One region of the Planococcus sp. S3-L1 genome, then DNA from elsewhere that is predicted to be linked to it. Evidence: predicted binding sites of a transcription regulator. Region 1 holds the regulator's gene; each other region holds the start of a gene.
What was found. The regulator Rex, encoded in region 1, represses fermentation and respiration genes when NADH is low (regulators of the CRP and FNR family bind a similar motif). The targets are predictions, from matches to a motif close to TTGTGAAATATTTCACAA.
Positions count from the first base shown of each region.

Region 2: the regulator Rex is predicted to act here: its motif matches at 3,356-3,373, upstream of QMF37_RS09970 (cytochrome c oxidase subunit II).
Region 3: the regulator Rex is predicted to act here: its motif matches at 4,285-4,302, upstream of QMF37_RS01785 (AtpZ/AtpI family protein).

Region 1 covers NZ_JASISN010000007.1:128,222-135,167, forward strand. Annotated here, with positions in the region: gene groL (chaperonin GroEL) at 1-262, opposite strand, end outside; gene groES (co-chaperone GroES) at 294-578, opposite strand; gene QMF37_RS09275 (CPBP family intramembrane glutamic endopeptidase) at 770-1,588, shown strand; gene tatC (twin-arginine translocase subunit TatC) at 1,606-2,376, opposite strand; gene QMF37_RS09285 (twin-arginine translocase TatA/TatE family subunit) at 2,389-2,583, opposite strand; gene QMF37_RS09290 (redox-sensing transcriptional repressor Rex) at 2,674-3,306, opposite strand; gene QMF37_RS09295 (ABC-F family ATP-binding cassette domain-containing protein) at 3,438-5,372, shown strand; gene tsaD (tRNA (adenosine(37)-N6)-threonylcarbamoyltransferase complex transferase subunit TsaD) at 5,750-6,769, opposite strand; gene rimI (ribosomal protein S18-alanine N-acetyltransferase) at 6,762-6,946, opposite strand, start outside.
Region 2 covers NZ_JASISN010000008.1:116,237-123,182, reverse strand. Annotated here, with positions in the region: gene QMF37_RS09995 (low temperature requirement protein A) at 1-172, shown strand, start outside; gene QMF37_RS09990 (murein hydrolase activator EnvC family protein) at 249-1,595, opposite strand; gene QMF37_RS09985 (universal stress protein) at 1,963-2,427, opposite strand; gene QMF37_RS09980 (Crp/Fnr family transcriptional regulator) at 2,613-3,314, shown strand; gene QMF37_RS09970 (cytochrome c oxidase subunit II) at 3,612-4,085, shown strand; gene QMF37_RS09965 (b(o/a)3-type cytochrome-c oxidase subunit 1) at 4,082-5,734, shown strand; gene QMF37_RS09960 (methyltransferase family protein) at 5,965-6,522, shown strand; gene QMF37_RS09955 (organic hydroperoxide resistance protein) at 6,668-6,946, shown strand, end outside.
Region 3 covers NZ_JASISN010000001.1:359,223-366,168, reverse strand. Annotated here, with positions in the region: gene atpA (F0F1 ATP synthase subunit alpha) at 1-1,280, opposite strand, end outside; gene QMF37_RS01810 (F0F1 ATP synthase subunit delta) at 1,308-1,838, opposite strand; gene atpF (F0F1 ATP synthase subunit B) at 1,835-2,356, opposite strand; gene atpE (F0F1 ATP synthase subunit C) at 2,517-2,741, opposite strand; gene atpB (F0F1 ATP synthase subunit A) at 2,800-3,510, opposite strand; gene QMF37_RS01790 (ATP synthase subunit I) at 3,538-3,909, opposite strand; gene QMF37_RS01785 (AtpZ/AtpI family protein) at 3,912-4,133, opposite strand; gene QMF37_RS01780 (hypothetical protein) at 4,450-4,674, shown strand; gene QMF37_RS01775 (hypothetical protein) at 4,699-4,884, shown strand; gene wecB (non-hydrolyzing UDP-N-acetylglucosamine 2-epimerase) at 4,866-5,984, opposite strand; gene upp (uracil phosphoribosyltransferase) at 6,004-6,633, opposite strand; gene QMF37_RS01760 (EAL domain-containing protein) at 6,866-6,946, opposite strand, start outside.

The DNA of each region.
Region 1 (6,946 bases):
TTCCGTCACCTGCGATGTCGTTTGTTTTAGAAGCCACTTCCGCAACAAGTTTCGCGCCCATGTTTTCAAAAGCGTTTTCAAGTTCGATTTCTTTAGCGATTGTCACACCGTCATTGGTGATTAACGGCGAACCGAATTTTTTCTCAAGAACGACGTTACGTCCTTTTGGTCCAAGCGTTACTTTTACTGTATCTGCTAATTTGTCTACGCCTCTCAGCATTAAACTGCGTGCGTCTTCGCTGAACTTAATCTCTTTTGCCATGTTTAGCTTCCTCCTGTGTCGTTGGGTTATTTTAGCCTAAAACTGCTAATATATCGTTTTCACGTAAAATCAAATATTCTTTGCCTTCATATTTCAATTCAGAGCCTGCGTATTTCGAGAAGATGACGCGGTCGCCAGCTTGCACGTCTAGTTCTGTGCGCTGTCCGTTTTCACGGATAAGTCCATTTCCTACAGCGATCACATGGCCCTCCTGCGGTTTTTCTTGTGCCGATCCTGGTAAAACAATACCGCTTGACGTTTTTTCTTCCGCTTCGATGAGCTCAATAATTACTCGATCTCCTAGTGGTCTTAACAAATGAAACACCCTCCTCAAATTATCTAAATGTTCTCGATTAGCACTCTCAACCTTTGAGTGCTAACCCATAACCAAGTTTAATAAAATCTTCAGTCTTTTGCAAGTAAGAACTACTATGATTTTGATTTCTTTGCGGTTGTCTGCTGAAAGCTCTACAATAGAAGGAGTTTAAAAGTGAAAGGAATTATATTATGCCCACTAAACGCAAGAAATTTATAGACACGTTTTTTGAAAAAGATGCTACCACTAAACCCAGAATTCAAAAAAGCAGCAATAAGCGACCTACGTACAAAGGCAAAAAAACACCTCTTTACGTATTGCTAATTTTCATCGCGGCTCAGCTGTCACCAATCTTGTTTATCGCGCCAACCTTTAATTATTTTGAAGGCCAAGGCTTAGACCGTGAAGCTGCCAGTGCTGCAACGTCGGGCTGGCTCATCTTCCTGACGATGGGTATCGGGTTTATCCTCACACTTATCTTTGTTTTCCGAGACAAACGCTTTTTTGATATATGGAAAGGCAAAAAGTCTTCTGTCTTACTGTCCATTGTCTGGGGCTTTCTTGGCTTCTTGTTGTTACTAATCGGTCAATCCGTTGCTGCTTTGATTGAAATGGAGCTTCTCGGCATTGATCCCGGTTCTGAAAATACGGCGTCCTTAGTGAACATTGCCGATGCCGTACCGCTCGCCATCGTCTCTATTGTGCTTTTCGGCCCGGTTCTGGAAGAACTGGTTTTCCGCCGCGTGTTATTTGGTTCTCTCAATCAGACTACCAATTTCTTTTTCGCAACGGCTGTCAGTGCACTAGTATTTGCGTTGATCCATTTTGACTTTACGCACCTGTTGCTGTATTTCACGACCGGCTTGATTTTGGCATTTCTATACCAAAAAACGAAAAGCATCATCACACCGATCATTGCTCACATTTGTCTAAACGGCTATGTAATGCTTATTCAGCTCAATATGGATAAAATTTTAGAATTCCAAAAACAAATGGAAAATCTGCAGTAAAAAAAGCCTTCCCCGATTTACTTCGGTGGAAGGCTTTCTTGTTGTTCTTTAATCGCTTGCTGCTGCTCAGCTTTTAAGAATTTACGATAACCCACTTTGGCAATGAGCACACTAAATTCATACAGTATGATTAGCGGCAATGTCACAATCATATGCGAGACGATGTCTGGTGGCGTAATAAACGCGGCAATAATGACTAACCCAAGATAAGAATACTTTCGGTATTTTGTCATGAGCATCGGCGTAATAATCCCGAGCCTTGTTAAAAACAACATCACTACCGGCAACTGGAATATTAAGCCAAACGGCAACGTAATTTGAAACAAGAATTGAAAATATTCATTGATACCGATCGTTTCTTGAATATCCATGTTATCAGAAATACTCAGCATAAATCCAATGACATAAGGGAATAGGATGAGATACGCAAAAGCGATTCCCCCTAGAAACAGCAGCACGGAAAATGGAATATAACTTAACGTCGCTCTCCGCTCTTTATCGAGAAGTCCAGGACTGATAAACGCCCAAAACTGGTACATAATCAGTGGCGAAGTGATAATCAAGGCTAAGATCATCGTCACTTGCATAAAAATCTTCAATGGATCTGTAATTTTGAAAGCATTCAAGGTAAGATTTTTAGCTTCCTCTGTATACTGCAAATACTGGATTAGCGGCTGGGCAAGAAAAAAACTGATAATAAGCGCTAATACAAAGAAAACGACTAGAATGGTCAGTCGTTTTCTGAGTTCTCCTATATGTTCAATTAACGTCATGTCTTTTTCAATCATCGGACAAACATCCTATCGTATTTCCTTTTGCTCGTCTTTCTTCTTCAACTCTACTTTATCGTCGTCATCGTCTACAAGTCCTTTTGTAGCATTTTTAAACTCACGCAAAGACGAACCAAACGCTTTTCCAAGTTCCGGTAACTTTTTCGGACCGAAAACAAGTAAAGCAACAACACCGATAATGATGATACTCATTGGACCTGGCATACGTTGCACCTCCTGTATTATGGCTCTATTTTACATCATTCGAACCGGTTTGGCTATTTCGAAAGAGCCTAGAAATGTGAAGTTTTTAAGTCATTGTTGCTTGATTTGGTAAATCAATGTCTGCAATTCCACTGACAAATCGATGGTTTGGACACGGATATGATCAGGCACTGAAATTCGTACCGGTGTAAAGTTCAAAATCCCTTTAATATCAGTCTTTGCCAAGCGATCTGTTACTTCTTGTGCCGACCTTGACGGTACCGTCAAGATGACTAGCTCCACGCCGTACTCTTTGATTTTCTCTTCAATCTTGTCCGGGTGATACGTATCAATATCGTTAATTTTTTCGCCTTCTAACGGGCTGTTCGAATCGAACGCCACAATGATTTTCGTATTGTGGTTGCGATGGAAATTATATTTTAGAAATGCACCGCCTAGTCCTCCAACACCGATTAAGGCTACATTAGTAGCTTCGTCTTGATCTAGTGTCTTACGGAAAAACAGCAACAGCTCTTGAACGTCATAGCCATAGCCTTTTTTGCCAAGCGCACCCAAATGGGAAAAATCGCGTCGAATGGTAGCAGAATCGATTTTCATCGCTTCGCTTAATTCTTGCGAGGAAATCCGTTTTTGACCGGCATTCGCAAAATTTTGAAGGAAACGGTAATACAGCGGCAGCCTTTTGGTTGTGGCTTGCGGAATTTTAGATGTCTCGTGTAACATACCTTTCGCATCCTCCTGAGGTGTTGTCAAATCGTTTTCATCTTACAGTAGGACCCTTGATATGTAAAGGCTTGTGCAATTGCGAACAACTGCCCTATCAGCTACACTTAAAGAGAATAGAGGTGACCTACATGATTGTTTTACAAGTAAACCAAGTCCATAAATCATTTGGCGCAGAAGAGATTCTCTCAGGCGTTAAATTAGAAGTACAACACCGTGACCGCGTGGCATTAGTAGGCCGCAACGGTGCAGGAAAATCGACTTTATTGAAAATAATAGCGGGTGAAATATCGTACGATAGTGGCGACATTAGCATGCCGAAGGATTTAACGATTGGCTATTTAGAGCAACAGACCAATTTAGAATCCGACGCCACTGTTTGGGATGAAATGATGACGATTTTTCATCATTTCCGTGAACAAGAAGCCACACTTCGCCGTCTTGAAGGACAAATGGCCAATCCTGATGTCTACAACAACGCAACAGAAAACGATAAAGTCATGAAAGAATACGACCTGTTGCAACATGACTTCAAGGATGCGGGTGGCTATCAATACGAGTCCGATACACGAGCGATTCTCCACGGCATGAAATTTTATCAAGATGACTTTGACAAGAAAATAACCTCTTTATCCGGTGGCCAAAAAACCCGATTGATGTTAGCCAAGCATTTACTCAGTAAGCCACAACTGCTCATTCTCGATGAGCCGACCAACCACTTGGATATCGAAACCTTGAGCTGGTTGGAAAATTACTTGAAAAACTATCCGGGTGCGTTATTAATTGTTTCTCATGATCGTTATTTCCTTGACCAAGTCGTGACGCTCGTTTACGAAGTTTCCCGCCACCGTGTTAAAAAGTATACCGGCAACTACAGCCGTTACTTAGACGAAAAAGCAAAGCAATACGAACTGGACCAAAAGCAATTTGAAAAACAACAAGGCGAAAAAGCTAAGCTAGAAGATTACGTCCAGCGCAATTTGGCACGCGCTTCTACAACCAAAATGGCGCAAAGCCGTAGAAAAACTTTGCAAAAAACCGACTGGATGGAAGCTCCTAACGGCAATGAAAAATCAGCTAGTTTCGGCTTTACCATTAGTAAACAAAGCGGCAACGACGTTTTAAACGTTCAATCGCTAGAAATTGGCTATGGCGACAAACCCGTTTCTCGTGATATTTCATTAAAGTTATACCGACAAGAAAGTCTAGCTCTCGTTGGGCCAAACGGTGTTGGCAAATCGACTTTGTTGAAAACCATTATGAAAGAACTAAACCAGCTCGATGGTAATATCCATTATGGCGCCGGCATTCAGTTTGGTTATTACGACCAAGAGCAAGCCAATTTAAAAGGCAACAAGCTCGTACTAAACGAATTATGGGATGATTATCCGCTTATTAACGAAAAGGACATACGCGGCATCCTTGGACGTTTCCTGTTTACCGGTGACGATGTGCTAAAGCCCGTTTCAACATTGTCGGGTGGCGAAAAAGCCCGCGTTGCACTCGCCAAGTTGATGATGCAAAAAGCCAACGTGTTACTTCTCGATGAACCAACTAACCACTTGGACCTGGACAGTAAAGAAGTGCTGGAGAATGCTTTATTGGATTATCCGGGCACCTTGCTTTTTGTATCGCATGACCGCTATTTCATGAATCGCATCGCGTCGAAAGTGATTGAACTTACGCAAGATGGCACGTCTGAATACTTGGGCGACTATGATTATTACGTAGAGAAAAAATTAGAAATTGCTGAACTAAAAGCACTCGATGAAGCCGGTTCAGTTACCGAAGCAAAAACGATCACTACAGCCTCTACTTCGCAAATCGATAAAGAAGCTAAAAAACTGGAACGTCAGCTTGTTCGGCAATCCGATGAAGTTGAAAAATCGATGGAACAACTAGATTTGCAAATCACTGAAATTGAAGAGCAACTTTGCCAGCCTGAAATTTTCCAAGATCACGAGCGAGTATTGCCGCTTCAAAATCAATTAGAAGAACTAAAAGCAAACCATGAAGAAACGATGACCCAATGGCTCGAACTTCAGGAAAAAATTGAAAATATTTGATTTTGACCGGCTATCTATTAGCCGGTTTTTATATTACTAGATATAGGTCAATAGGGTTTCATCAAATATTTGTTTCCACAGATTTTTCCACATTCTTCAGCTTGTCTTACCAACTGTCAACAGACTTATGCACATTATCCACAGGTAAAATAAATATTGTACACATAGTTTTCCACTTCAAACCACACAATATATAGAATAACCTCCTTTTATCCTCTAGTTATAAACAGTTTATTCACAAATTGTGCATAAGTACAAATGTTCTCTATTGACAGAACAATAGAGGCCTTTTGTATGATCGTCAGAATTTTCGTAAAAAAAAGCAAGTAATTTCACATATTTCAGTGTACCTGAAATGATGAAATTACTTGCTTTTATTAAATCCATGAGGTTAAAGACATACCCGGTCGACCGTTCATGGCCATTGTGCCAAACAATCCTTTTTCGTACATAATAGTTCCTGCTGCTGCAATCATCGCTGCATTATCGGTACATAAAGGCAATGAAGGAATATAGAACGGAATACCTTTTTCCTTAAATGTTGTTTCCAACGAATGCCGCAATCCTTTATTCGCAGCAACTCCACCTGCAGCAATTACTTGGCGAACTTTGTACTCTTTAGCTGCACGGACTGTTTTCCCGGTCACCACTTCCACTACACTGTTTTGGAAACCAGCGGCTACATGCTCAGGAGCTACTTTTTCTCCACGCTGCGCGGCATTGTGCATATAGTTTAGCACCGACGATTTCAATCCACTAAAGCTAAAATCATAAGAGCCTTCTTCTAGCCAAATTCGAGGAAACGTAATAGCTTCGTCACTAGCATGCGCCAATCGGTCAATATGTGGACCTCCTGGATAAGGTAGATCCAATGTCCGCGCTACTTTATCATAAGCTTCTCCTGCTGCATCATCGCGCGTTTCTCCAATAACCGTGAAGTCTCCGTGCTCCTTCATGTAGATCAGTTCTGTGTGTCCCCCTGAAATAACGAGTGCTAAAAGAGGAAACTCCATTTCTTGCTCCAAACGATTCGCATAAATGTGACCCGCAATATGATGAACTCCGATTAAAGGCAGTTGATGCGCAAAGGCAAAAGCTTTTGCTGCATTCACACCAATTAATAAGGCACCGACGAGTCCAGGTCCTTCTGTTACAGCTACTGCATCCAACTCATTCGGCTCCATGCCTGCTAGTTGCAACGCCTCTTCAATCACCAAGGTGATTTGTTCCACATGATGCCTTGAAGCGATTTCCGGCACCACCCCGCCAAAACGTTTATGGCTCTCGATTTGTGAAGCCACCACATTGGAGATGATTTCAGTGCCATTTTTGACAATGGACGCTGCGGTTTCATCACAACTTGTTTCAATTCCCAATATATAAATATCTTTATTCATTAAAGTTCACCCACATGACTATAGCATCTTCGTAATTGTCCGTATAATAGCGTTTACGAATGCCACCATTTTTAAACCCTAGTTTTCGGTAAAGATTTTGAGCAACCGTATTGCTGACACGAGCTTCAAGTGTCATAAGAACAGCCCCCTGCTCTTTTGCTGTATCAATGGCAGCTT
Region 2 (6,946 bases), on a different contig from region 1:
CCATAAATACCGTATGCCGGAACATCGATTGAAAGTATGGCATTTACTATTCTTTATTTCTATTTTAGCGTTGTTTTTAATCTTTAATTTATTGATTCCTGTTGAAGAAATTATTTTATTGAGTGAACTGCTGGTGTTCTTCGTAATCTACACGTATATTACGACTAAGTAATGACTCATTTAACTATAACAACTTGAAGAAAAAGAAAAACCCCGACTTCCCATTTGAGAAGTCGAGGTTTTGACGATTATCGTACGTAAGGAGAAGGGTTAACAGCGTTTGAACGTGCGCCATTCCAAGGTCCTACGTGAATTTCAAAGTGAAGGTGTGTACCAGTCGAGCGACCAGTGCTACCCATGCCGCCTACTTGTTGACCTTGTGAAACAGATTGACCTACTGATACGTTGATGGAATTCATATGAGCGTATACCGTAGCGTGTGTTTGACCATTAATAGAATGGGTAACGATCACAACGTTGCCGTATCCGCTCATGTTGCCAGCATAAGAAACGATTCCGCTAGCTGCAGCAGAGATAGGTGTTCCAGTTACGTTCGCAATATCCATTCCGAGATGGGATTCTGCGCCTACGCCGATGTCTCTTCCGCCAAAGCCAGAAGTAAAGCGTCCAGATGCAGGTAAGATAAATGTGGAACTGCCTGCGCTAGAAGCAGGTGGAGCTACCGCTTGTACAGGTGCTGTAGCTGATGCTGATGCTGATGCCGATGCTGATGCTGATGCTTGACGCTGAGCTTCCGCTTTACGTGCAGCAGCTTCTTTAGCTAAACGTGCGACTTCTGCTTTACGTGCGACTTCTGCCAGGCGTGCTTGTTCTGCACCAATTTTCTTTTCAAGAGCTGCACTGATATCTAGTGTTTCACTATGTTTTGTTTCAAGCGTTGATTTTTCTTTAGCTAAACGTGCTTGTTCTGCTTTTAAGTCTTTTTCAAGTTTTGCTTGAGCTTTTTTCTGAGAGGCTAGTGAATTTTTCAAATTGACTAATTCCGCTTTTTGAGCTTCCTGCTCGGCTAACTTTGTTTCTACTTCCGCTTTTTGTTCAGCAAGAAGTTTTTTGTCTGCTGCTTGTTCACGCATGATTTCACGATCTGCTTCGATTAAGATGTTGACTGCTGAAAAGCGGTCAATGAAATCAACAAAACTATTTGCGCCAAGAAGCACATCTATGTAGTCTACTGATCCACCACTTAATTGAATGGCACGTGCACGTTCTTTTAAAAGTTCTTCGCGTTCTGCAATTTTTCGTTCAAGTTCTTTAATCGATTTTTGCAATTCGTCGATTTCAACTTTTGTTTGGTCGATTTCTGCTTGAGCAACGTCGATTTTGTCTTGTGTTTCGATGAGTTGATTATCCAACTCGCGGATTTTTGCGATGATTTTCTCGAGCGTGGTTTGGTTTTGAGAAATTTCGTTTGTTTTTTGTTGGATACCGGAGTTTAACTCGCTTTGCTTTTGCTTAACCTCTTGCTGTTGTTTCTCTAAATCGCTTAATTTATCTGCGCTTGCAGCAGGCAAAAACATCGTTAAAGCCAACACAGCCGATAAAGCGATCGTTAGAAATTTAGATAATGTATTCAAGCTTTTGCTCCCCTTTCGTTGTCCGTGACTATCTATGAGTTGTTTTAAAAAATTTTACTTAATGAGAATTTTCCTGCCCAGTTGTTTCGTTCAGGAAAAATCCAGCAGACTTATTGTAACACCGCATAAACCTATTTATTATTACAGTTTCTTATCAATTTGAATTCGAACATGACAAAACATCACGAAATAATAGTAAATTGTCATTTAATAATGAAAAAACGTTCATATAGCTTACGTTTTTTGAAAATTATATTTTTTCTAATTAATTGAATGATTAATATGGAGGATGATTATGAGGGGGAGTTGTGGTAGAGAGTGACTAGTCAAAAAAACCTTCTCCCAAATTTATGGGAGAAGGCTGTTGTTAGTCGGTTGCTAATAAGTCGGTTTGTTCTCTTCGAACGATTAACACATCACATTTAGCTGTGCGAACGATTCTTTCAGAGACGCTGCCCATTATGAATCGCTCAGCGGCATTTAAGCCAGTTGCTCCACAAATAATAACGTCAGCATTTAGTTTGGGTGCTAATTCTTTTGGAATAACGATTTTAGGTACACCATATTCAATGATGACATTTACATTTTCAACACCAGCAGCTAATGCTTCTTCTTTGTACTTACCTAATAATTCTTCAGAAGTTTTTTTCGTCCGATCTGCAATGGTGCGATCGTAAGCTTCGATAGAACCGAACGATCGATTATCGATGATATGAACCAAGTGCAAAGTGGCGTTATTGCGCGTAGCTGCGGCTGCACCTTTTCTAAAAGCAAGTTCTGATTCCTCAGAGCCATCTACTGCTACTAAAATATTCGAATATTTTAACGTCATTTTGCGATTCCTCCTCGTCTCTATAGCTAGTGATTCGCTATAAGTTAAAGGAGTTCCTTCTTATTTGTCATAATCTTTCCATGATAGATGTCCAAATGGTGAAGTTCCGAATAAATAACAAGAGATTTATGATAAGATGAGTCAAACTGAACAGTTCGGAAAACAGCAGGAGAGGCTGGTGCGAGATGAAAAAAAGCAGTGAAAGCACGAAGTCGTTGACAGGAATAGAAGAATTGCTGTCTATCCGCCATCAAGTTAAAGAATTTAAAAAGGCTCATTACTTGTTTCGTGAAGGAGATAGGGTCGAAGGAATTTTTATTATTCGCTCTGGTAAAATTAGCATTGAAAAAGTGACGCCGAACGGTCGTGAACTTACGCTAAAAATTTGCGGTCCAGATCAGCTCGTCGGTGAAGTCACTATTTTTTCGGAAGCACCCACATATATGTTAGATGCTCGTGCAGTTGAAGAGACCGTATGCTTTCATATAGGGATGAAAGATTTAGAAGAGGCATTGCTACTGAATAGTCAGCTTGCGATGAATTTTATGAAATGGATGGGCATCGATCAGCAAAAAACCCAAACAAAGTTTCGTGATTTATTGCTTCATGGTAAAAAAGGAGCTTTGTATTCAACGTTAATCAGGCTATCCAATAGCTACGGAGTTGAAACAGAAAAAGGTATTTTGATTGATATGGTGCTGACAAATCAAGAGCTGGCTAATTTTTGTGGGATGACGAGAGAAGTAGTTAATCGTCTACTCGGAAATTTGAAAAAAAATGGAACACTGAGCTTGTCTGAAGGAAAAATTCTTCTTCATGATATGGAATATTTAAAAACAGAAACAAATTGTGAAAACTGTCCCATTTACCTATGCAAAATCGATTAGTGAAACGCCTGCCCATGTGGCAGGCTTTTTTTGTTGTGAATTTGTGAATTTGTTAAAAAAAGATGTGCAGTGTGAGAAATATCACAGTGTGAAACCTCAAGATAGCATAGTCTAAAAGTAATGATGATAGGAATAAGAGGTGAGGGAAAATGCGTCAAGAAAAGCAAGAGCCGGAGACGAACCTTAAAGGAACTTTCGCAAGTGTTCTTATCGTGGGAGTAATCATTGTGGTGATGTGGGTCGCTGTTTATTTGTTGTATGTAGCTCGTTAAGAAATGACGAAAGGAGTAGGTTAATATGCATTTGCATAAGTATGAAAAAATTTGGCTCGCGTTAGGGATCGCATCTCTAGTTGTATTTTTAAGCGTAGTAGGAGTGAGTGCATTTTCTCAGAATCACACACCTGCTGGAGGAATGGAAACCATTGATCCCAAAAAGGTAAATGAAACGGCACCGTTTGACAATCCGGGCGTTACTCAATTAGATGACGACACCTATCAAGCAACAATTGTGGCGATGGCCTTTGGATACACCGCACCGGAATTGAAAGTTCCAGTGGGCAAGGAAGTTATTTTTAAAGTGACCAGCACCGATGTAGTTCACAGTTTTACAATTGATAACACGAAAGTCAATATGATGGTCGTTCCAGGTCGCATTACGACAAAATCTTACACGTTTGAAAAGCCCGGTACGTATTTGATTCTTTGCAATGAATACTGTGGGACTGGTCACCATATGATGTATACAGAAATAGAGGTGTATGAAGAATGATTGCTTTGCAAGATCGCAAAATTGCTTTATGGAATATTGGTGTCGCGTATGCTGCCTTTTTAATCGGAACTTTATGTGGACTTCTTCAAGTATTTATCCGAAATGATGCACTTCAATTACCAGCGTGGTTAGATTATTATCAGATTTTAACGGCACATGGTGTTTTACTGGCACTTATTTATACGACATTTTTTATTTTTGGATTTTTTATTACAGGTATGAGTAAAAGCTTAGGCAGCTTTGGACCTAAAGTTCGCTTGTTTTCTTGGATTGGTTTTTGGGTGACGTTGCTTGGGACTGTTATGGCAACGGTCATGATCATTTCTGGACAAGCCTCCGTCATGTATACATTTTATGCACCTTTAAAAGCAAGCGGCTTTTTCTATGTCGGACTTGCGTTGGTCATTATTGGAACGTGGATTAGCAGTTTCGCATTGGTCGGTCATTACCGCGTATGGCGTAAAAATAACAAAGGTCAATTGAGTCCTTTGTTTGCCTTTATGACCATTACCACCATAATTATGTGGATCATCGCATGTCTAGGTGTTGTAGCGACTGTGCTTTTCCAATACATTCCGTGGGCGTTCGGGTGGACCGATACAATTGACGTCGAACTTAGCCGCTCTTTATTTTGGTATTTTGGTCATCCACTTGTCTATTTTTGGTTGCTACCAGCCTATATGGCTTGGTACGTAATTGTACCAAAACTACTAGGTGTAAAAGTATTCAGTGATTCTCTAGCACGGTTGTCTTTCGTTCTGTTTATCTTATTTTCAATTCCAGTTGGTTTTCATCATCAGTTGACAGAACCCGGTATCTCAAATTTTTGGAAATTCCTTCAGGTTGTTTTAACATTTATGGTCATCGTTCCGTCCTTGATGACGGCATTTTCGATGTTTGCAACGTTTGAAATTGCAGGTCGTAAAAACGGCGGCAAAGGTCTTTTCGGTTGGTTTACGAAATTGCCTTGGAAAGATATTCGCTTTACGTCTATTTTTATCGCCATGCTGTTCTTTATTCCCGGTGGAGCTGGCGGAATTATCAATGCAAGTTTCCAGTTAAACGAAGTGGTTCATAATACATTATGGATTGTTGGACATTTCCACATTACTGTAGGAACTCCGGTAGCGATGACATTTATGGGCGTAACATTTTGGCTGATTCCCTATTTAACGGGTCGTAAATTTACTAAATCTATGAAAGTTTTAGGACTGGTGCAAATTATCACGTGGTCTATCGGGATGCTATTAATGTCGACAGCGCAGCATCTATTAGGTCTTCTCGGAGCACCAAGAAGAACCGCTTACTCTAGTTATAACAATCATCCCTCTTCAGCAGAATGGTTCGATGGTATTTTAACCAATCATGTCACAATGGCAATTGGCGGCAGCATTTTATTTGTGTCGGCAATGATCTTGATTTACATCGTTGTCATGACGATGTTCCTTTCGCCAAAAGCTGTTGAAGCGAAAGATAGGGTTGAGTTTCCGATGGCTGAAAGTGATATGAGCAATACACCAAAATGGTTAGAAAATTGGTGGATTTGGATTGGGCTTGCTTTGGCACTCATTGTACTTGCCTATGCAATTCCATTAACACATATGATTCAACATGCACCGCCAGGCTCAGAAGGATTCAAAACGTGGTAGGAGTTGAAGAATAATGTTCACAATGGTTTTATCGTTAATGGTTGTGTTTATCGCATTTACTGCAATGTTAGTTGAAATCTCTTCTATAGAAGATTGAACAGGAGGCAGTCAAGAAATCAGTTTACGTGATTTCTTGACTGTCTTTTTAATTTTATGAGTAGTCGCAATTGTGTTGTGTGACAGCTTTCGATATATTGGAAAGAAAGAGACAGGAAGTTGGGGCTTATGCGATGACGATTTTGGAATGGCTGTTTACAGCAATAAGTGTGTTTTGGCTAAGTGAATTTCTAATTTTTCGCAATCGTGGGATTGGCCAAGGCGATTCGTTGGAAAAACGTACGTTTTTTTCGATTTTCGGCGTCTTGATCGCAACAATTCTAGTGGCTTTTGCATTGCAAGAACTGGCACTGTTTGAATCACTCGTAGTTGTCGGGCAATTAGTAGGTGTCATCTTACTTGCTGCGGGTGTGTTTTTACGGTTTTGGGGAATTTTACACTTGAAAACACAATTCACACGTTACGTTACAGTTCGAGAAGGCGATGAAATCGTCAGTACCGGGCCTTACCAGAAGCTACGGCATCCATTGTATACGGGTTTGTTGTTGATCACAATTGGCATGGCGCTTTTCTTTAGCAGTATGATTGCAGCCGTTGTGGGAGGAAGTGCCATGATTTGGGCATTACTTCAACGCATCAATTATGAAGAGGCGTTGCTAATTGAGAAATTTGGGTCTGATTATGAGCAGTGGATGAAGCAGCGCGCGCGATTGATTCCGTTTATTTACTAATCATAAGATCTGAGCAAAAGCTATTATTTTCTTCTGTGGAGAATAATAGCTTTTTATTGAAAGTGTGAGCATTTTCTTTTACATCGTACACGATATAATTTAATGTAGATCGTGTAAGATATAAATGGATGGAGGAACATATATAATGAAAACACTATTTGAAACAACAATGATTAATACAGGCGGAAGAGACGGAGCGGTTTATTCACCGGATAACATTTTTTATATGGACGTAGCAAAACCACAAGCTCTTGGCGGAAGCGCAACAACTGCGACAAATCCTGAGCAGCTTTTTGCGGCAGGCTATAGTGCATGCTTTAACAGTGCGTTGGAATTGGTACTAGAAGCCGACAAAGTGGACATAGAGAAAAGCGAAGTAACCGCGACTGTTGCGCTGATTGTGGATAAAGACAACGGCGGTGTG
Region 3 (6,946 bases), on a different contig from region 1:
GGATTGTTCAAGTCTTGCTTCAAGACTTCAACTGTACGTTTCCCACGCTCAAGTTTCGCAGCAGTTGCAGCATCAAGATCTGAACCAAACTGTGAGAATGACTCAAGTTCACGGAAAGCAGCCAAGTCAAGACGTAATGTACCCGCAACTTTTTTCATTGCTTTGATCTGAGCTGAACCACCAACACGTGATACAGAAAGACCCGCATTGATCGCTGGGCGTACACCCGAGAAGAATAGATCCGACTGAAGGAAAATCTGACCATCTGTAATCGAGATAACGTTTGTTGGAATATATGCAGCAATATCGCCAGCTTGCGTTTCAACGAACGGCAATGCTGTGATAGAACCTGAACCAAGAGTTTCGTTTAATTTTGCAGCACGTTCTAGTAAACGTGAGTGCAAGTAGAAAACGTCACCTGGGTAAGCTTCACGGCCTGGTGGACGACGAAGTAGTAGTGAAAGTTCACGGTAAGCAGATGCTTGTTTTGTTAAATCATCATAGACGATTAACACGTGTTTGCCTTCAAACATGAATTCTTCTGCCATTGTAATACCTGCATAAGGCGCCAAGTACAATAATGGAGCTGGTTGTGAAGCTGAAGCTGTTACAACGATTGTGTAATCTAATGCTCCATTTTTACGGAAAGTTTCTACTACGTTACGTACAGTAGATTCTTTTTGTCCGATTGCCACGTAGATACAAATCATATCTTGGTCAGCTTGGTTTAAAATCGTATCGATCGCTACAGAAGTTTTACCTGTCTGACGGTCACCGATGATCAACTCACGCTGTCCACGACCGATTGGCACAAGTGCATCAATCGCTTTAATACCTGTTTGAAGTGGCTCATGAACCGATTTACGGGCCATTACACCTTGTGCAGGACTTTCAATTGGACGAGATTTTGTTGTGTTGATTGGTCCAAGACCGTCAACAGGTTGTCCAAGTGGATTTACTACACGTCCGATAAGTTCGTGTCCTACCGGTACTTCCATAATACGGCCAGTTCGACGTACTTCATCGCCTTCTTTGATGTCTGTGTAAGGGCCAAGGATAATAATACCAACGTTGTTGGCTTCCAAGTTTTGCGCCATACCAATAGCACCAGTTGAGAACTCTACAAGTTCTCCAGCCATGACATTGTCGAGGCCATGAGCGCGCGCGATACCATCACCAATGGTAATTACTGTACCAACGTCGTCAACTTTCATCTCTGATTGATAATTTTCAATCTGTTGTTTAATCAGACCGCTGATTTCTTCAGCTTTGATGCTCATGTATGTCACCCTCTCATAATTTCATAATTAACCGATTAGTTGACGTTGCAAACGTGCCAGTTTCGTGCTCACGCTGCTGTCATAAATACGGTTACCGATTTGAATACGTAATCCACCGATCAACGATGGGTCGATAATATTTTCAATTCGCAAAGATTGTTTACCAATTTTTTTAGCGAATACAGAAGAAATCGATGCACGTTCTTCTTCAGTCAATGGACGTGTAGAATATACTTCTGCATCTTCGATTCCTTGTGCATGATTAGATAAAGCAATAAACTCATCAGCCAATGAGCCAACTTCGTTCAGACGTTTGCGTTCTGCCATCAATTGAAGTGTGTTAACGACAAACGGATTTGCCTCATGAAACACTTCATTGATTAAGTTTGTTCTTTTATCAGCTGAAAGTTTTGGAGAAACAATCAAATTGTAAAGTTCAGGAGTCATTTCAAAGACTTTTTTCACTTCACGTAAATCATGTTCAATTGCCAAAGACGATTCATGCTTTTGAGCGACTTGGAACAATGCTAAAGCGTAGCGTTCTGCAACTTGACTCACTGAACTTCGCCTGCCTTCGCAATCGTTTCATTAATCAACTGACGGTTGTCTTCCTCAGAGATTTCTTTTTCAAGCACTTTCGTAGCAGCAAGTAGTGACAATGCCACAACTTCTTCACGAACAGCTGAAATCGCTTTATCTCTTTCGTTAGCAATTTCCTGAACTGCAGCATCTTTCATGCGAGCAGATTCAGCACGTGCAGTTGTAATGATTTCCTCACGCGAAACTTCGCCTTGCTTTTTAGCGTTTTCAACGATTTCTTGTGCTTGTGTACGCGCATCTTTAAGAAGGCTGCGCTGCTCTTCAAGCAATTTGTGTGATTCTAGACGGCTGTTTTCAGCAGTTTCGATCTCACTCTTGATCAAATCTTCACGTTGCTGCATTATGCCCATCAAAGGACCCCATGCGAACTTCTTCAATAGCAACATTAGTAAAATGAAGATCACAAGTGTAGCGAGAATGTCTCCAATATTCAAAAACTCCCCGGTTGCACCGAGTACGAGGTGATCAAAAAACACGATTGTTTCACTCCCTTCAAGAGCCTAAAATGCAATTTCTTCTATAGTAAGATCTTTTATTTTCGTAAGTTGTGTTTCTGAAAAATACTAGTTCATACAAGTTTAAATGGCGAAAACCATGTCGAAGCATCCCCACCATTTAACTTTTTGTATAAAAATACTATTGGTTCATAACGATGAACGCGATAACTACAGCGATGATTGGCAATGCCTCAACCAATGCAACACCGATGAACATAGTTGTTTGTAATACGCCACGAGCTTCTGGCTGGCGAGCGATACCTTCAACTGTTTTTGAAACGATAAGACCGTTACCGATACCCGCGCCTAGTGCTGCTAAACCTACTGCGATTGCTGCTGCTAATAAACCTAATGAACCTGTCATTGTAATGTGTCCTCCTCAGGATAGTTGTTTTTTTGTTTGCTCGATGAGCAGTTTATACTCAATGGTCGTCGGCAACTTTATGCGATAAATAGACCATCGTCAACATAACGAAAATAAATGATTGGATTGCCCCGATAAAGATCGAGAACCCTTGCCACGCCATCATTGGTAAAATAGCTGTTGCAAATCCGAAAGCACTTGCTGATGCGAGGCCTGCTAACAAAGTTAACAAGATTTCCCCCGCATAGATGTTACCGTAAAGACGCAGACCGAGTGTCAGCGTATTTGCGAATTCCTCAATAATCTTTAAAGGAAATAGGAATGGCATGGGCTTAAGATAGCTTCCGCCATATCCTTTTAGTCCTTTTAGCTTGATCCCATAAAAATGGCTCAAAACTAGTACCGTTGCGGCTAGTGTCATTGCTACCGTCGGATCAGCTGTTGGTGATTTCCACCACAGATCTCCGTTGACAACTATTGCAAATGGAAGTCCCAACATGTTCGACACAAAAATGAACATAATCAGGGTGATTCCAAGAACATGGAATCGGCCACCATCTTTCCAATCCATATTGCTTTTGATTATCCCTTTCACGAAATCCATGATCCATTCCATGAAGTTTTGCATACCCGTCGGTTTAAGTTGCAAATTCCGTGTAGCGACAAAAGCAATTAGGAAGACGATAAGAGCGGCTACAAGTAGCATCATAACGTTCGATAGGTTGAACCAGATCCCGAACACCTTGAGCATAGGAGCGCCATGTTCCACGATAGTTTCACCTCTCTTTCCACATTCTTAATGGTGTTTCACGTGATAAACAATCCGCTCTGTTAATAACAGAGCATAAGGGACCATCAACCCAATTACTGTACTGACCAAGTGAATGTGCTCTGCGAATAAAATGGCAATCGCCACAGCTGCAACACCTGATGCAAACCGTAATGCCGTTCCAAGCGAACGAACTTTCGAGCCTTCAGCCACCGCTCGGTCGAATTTCTCCATCCGACGAACGAGAATCCACATGTTGTAAATGCCGAACAAAGTTCCGATGATGAGACCTGCGAACACTTCTTGATAAGAGGTAAACCCCCAACCAATAACGTAGAACGCTAAGATGAAAAGGATCATCTTTTTCAGCCTTGTATATATCTCCCTAAGTCCATCCATTTTCACTTGTCTCCTGATTCGAATTTGCGGACAGTCTGAAGCATTGCCCAAACACCGGCAGTAATGCCTATGAATAGGCAGATGATCATGAAAAACGGGGCGGTTCCGATCCTTTCATCGAGCCACATACCTGTAAACACCCCGATGAGTACGGACCCGACAAGTTGTGAGAGGATGGCGCTGTAAATTGCCATCGCTTGCAAGGGCCTTTTTGTTGGGCGCATGACAACCCCCTCGAACTTCGTTGATTTGACATTACACCCTCAAAAAGAGTAGTCGCATCAGGCTTCCAAATTACATATTCTATGTAAGAAAACCTTCTCATGCATACCCTTTGTAAGCATACATTAGGGGTAAAATCATGTCAATTAGTAGAAGTGAAAAACTTCACAAGCGATTTCCCTCTGACATATTGTCGACAAACTTTAACAAGAAAAGTAGAATCGGCTATTTTAGCTCCGACAGGCTTAAGGCAGAATGGCGAAGTGGCGTTTTTCAGCCACACAGCCAGGCTGACTTAAGACCCCGAGGAGCTAGCCGATGCAACTAGACAACAAGAAAAGTGAAAGTGCCTGTTTAGCTCTGACAGGTGTAAGACAATCTAGCGAAGCGGCGTTCTTTGCCGCACAGCTAGAGTGGCTTACATCCCGAAGAGCTGGGCACTTGCAACTAGACAACACGAAAAGTGGAATCGGCTATTTTAGCTCCGACAGGCTTAAGGCAGAATGGCGAAGTGGCGTTTTTTCAGCCACACAGCCAGGCTGACTTAAGACCCCGAGGAGCTAGCCGATGCAACTGGACAACACGAAAAGTGAAAGTGCCTGTTTAGCTCTGACAGGTGTAAGACAATCTGGCGAAGCGGCGTTCTTTGCCGCACAGCTAGAGTGGCTTACATCCCGAAGAGCTGGGCACTTGCAACTAGACAACACGAAAAGTGGAATCGGCGATTCACTCTTTTACAACTTCGAGAAATAAGTGTGCAATGCTTCTACAATCCGAGCAGATGCTTTACCGTCTCCGTATGGATTAGATGCTTGCGACATTGCTTTATAAGCCGCTTCATCCGTCAGCAATTCTTTGGCCATTCCGTAAATTGTTTCTTCGTCCGTTCCCGCAAGCTTAAGCGTTCCCGCACTAATACCTTCAGGGCGTTCAGTCGTATCACGAAGGACCAATACCGGCTTACCTAATGAGGGTGCCTCTTCTTGAATGCCACCAGAGTCAGTCAGGATAAAGAACGAACGTGCTGCAAAGTTGTGGAAATCCAAAACTTCTAACGGCTCGATCAAATGGATACGCGGATCGCGACCCAATACCTCATCTGCTACTTCACGTACTGCCGGATTCATATGCACCGGGTAAACTACTTGAATATCGTCATGCTCTTCGATCAAACGTTTGATGGCGCGGAACATATTGCGCATCGGTTGGCCTAAATTTTCACGACGATGTGCCGTCAAAAGAATCATACGATCCGTACCGATTTTCTCCAAAATTGGATGCGAATACGTTTCACGCACCGTTGTTTGAAGTGCATCAATCGCTGTATTTCCTGTAATATAAATGGTTTCTTCTTTTTTGTTTTCAGCAAGCAGATTTTGAGCAGATTTTTCAGTTGGTGAAAAATGAATGTCTGCCATGACTCCCGTCAATTGACGGTTCATTTCTTCAGGATATGGCGAGTATTTATTGTGCGTACGCAAACCCGCTTCTACATGTCCAATGGCAACTTGGTTATAAAATGCGGCAAGACTAGCGGCGAAAGTTGTTGTCGTATCGCCATGAACCAGCACGATATCTGGTTTTGCTTTTTTCATAACTTCGTCAAGCCCTTGCATCGCGCGCATTGTCACATCAGTCAATGTTTGACGATCTTTCATAATGTTCAAGTCGAAATCAGGCGTGATACCGAATGTCTCCAGAACCTGGTCCAGCATTTCTCTGTGCTGCGCCGTCACCGTTACTAATGGCTCAATGGTGTCCGGATGTTTTTGCAGTTCTAACACAAGCGGTGCCATTTTAATGGCTTCAGGCCGCGTACCAAATATCGTCATTACTTTCCATTTTTTCGTCAAGCTGATATACCTCGCTCTCTTATTTTGTTCCGAATAATCGGTCGCCAGCATCTCCAAGACCTGGTACGATGTATCCTTTTTCGTTCAATTTCTCATCAAGCGCTGCGATGTAGATATCCACATCCGGATGAGCTTTTTGCAAAGCTTCTACACCTTCAGGAGCTGCGATGATGCACATGAAACGGATTTTTGTGGCTCCACGTTTTTTCATAGAGTTGACTGCTTCGATTGCTGATCCGCCTGTAGCAAGCATTGGATCAACTACGATGAAATCTCGTTCTTGTACATCAGAAGGTAATTTCAAATAGTACTCAACCGGCTGCAACGTAACCGGGTCACGGTATAACCCAATATGTCCAACTTTAGCAGCTGGAATCAATTTCAAAATTCCATCTACCATTCCAATTCCTGCACGCAAAATCGGCACAACGCCTAATTTTTTTCCTGCTAAAACTTTAGATTTCGCCATTTGAACTGGTGTCTCCACGTCGATTTCCTCTAATGGCAAGTCGCGTGTGATTTCAAATGCCATCAATGTAGCAATTTCATCCACCAATTCACGAAACTCTTTTGTGCCTGTAGATTTATCACGGATGTACGTTACTTTATGTTGGATCAGCGGATGATCGAAAACGTATACTTTTCCCATGGCTATCTCTCCTTTTCAAATATTATCTTAAATAGTATAACAGAAAACCAGTAGCCCAAGTTGTCAGATATTGCTTTAGCATTATTCAGTTATTTTCACCTATGGTTTATTTCACAAAAAAAAGCCAGGATAACTTCCCCAGCTTTTCTTGGCATCAAATTTTGGACAACCATCAGCGCCATTCATTTTTGAGCCAACGCAATTAATGTTCAGTTCCTAACAAGTTTTTCTGTTACAAGTAAAACGCTTCGTTCAGCGGCATCGGTTTATAGAACAGATAACCTTGCCCTACTTTGCAGCCAAGCTCCAACAA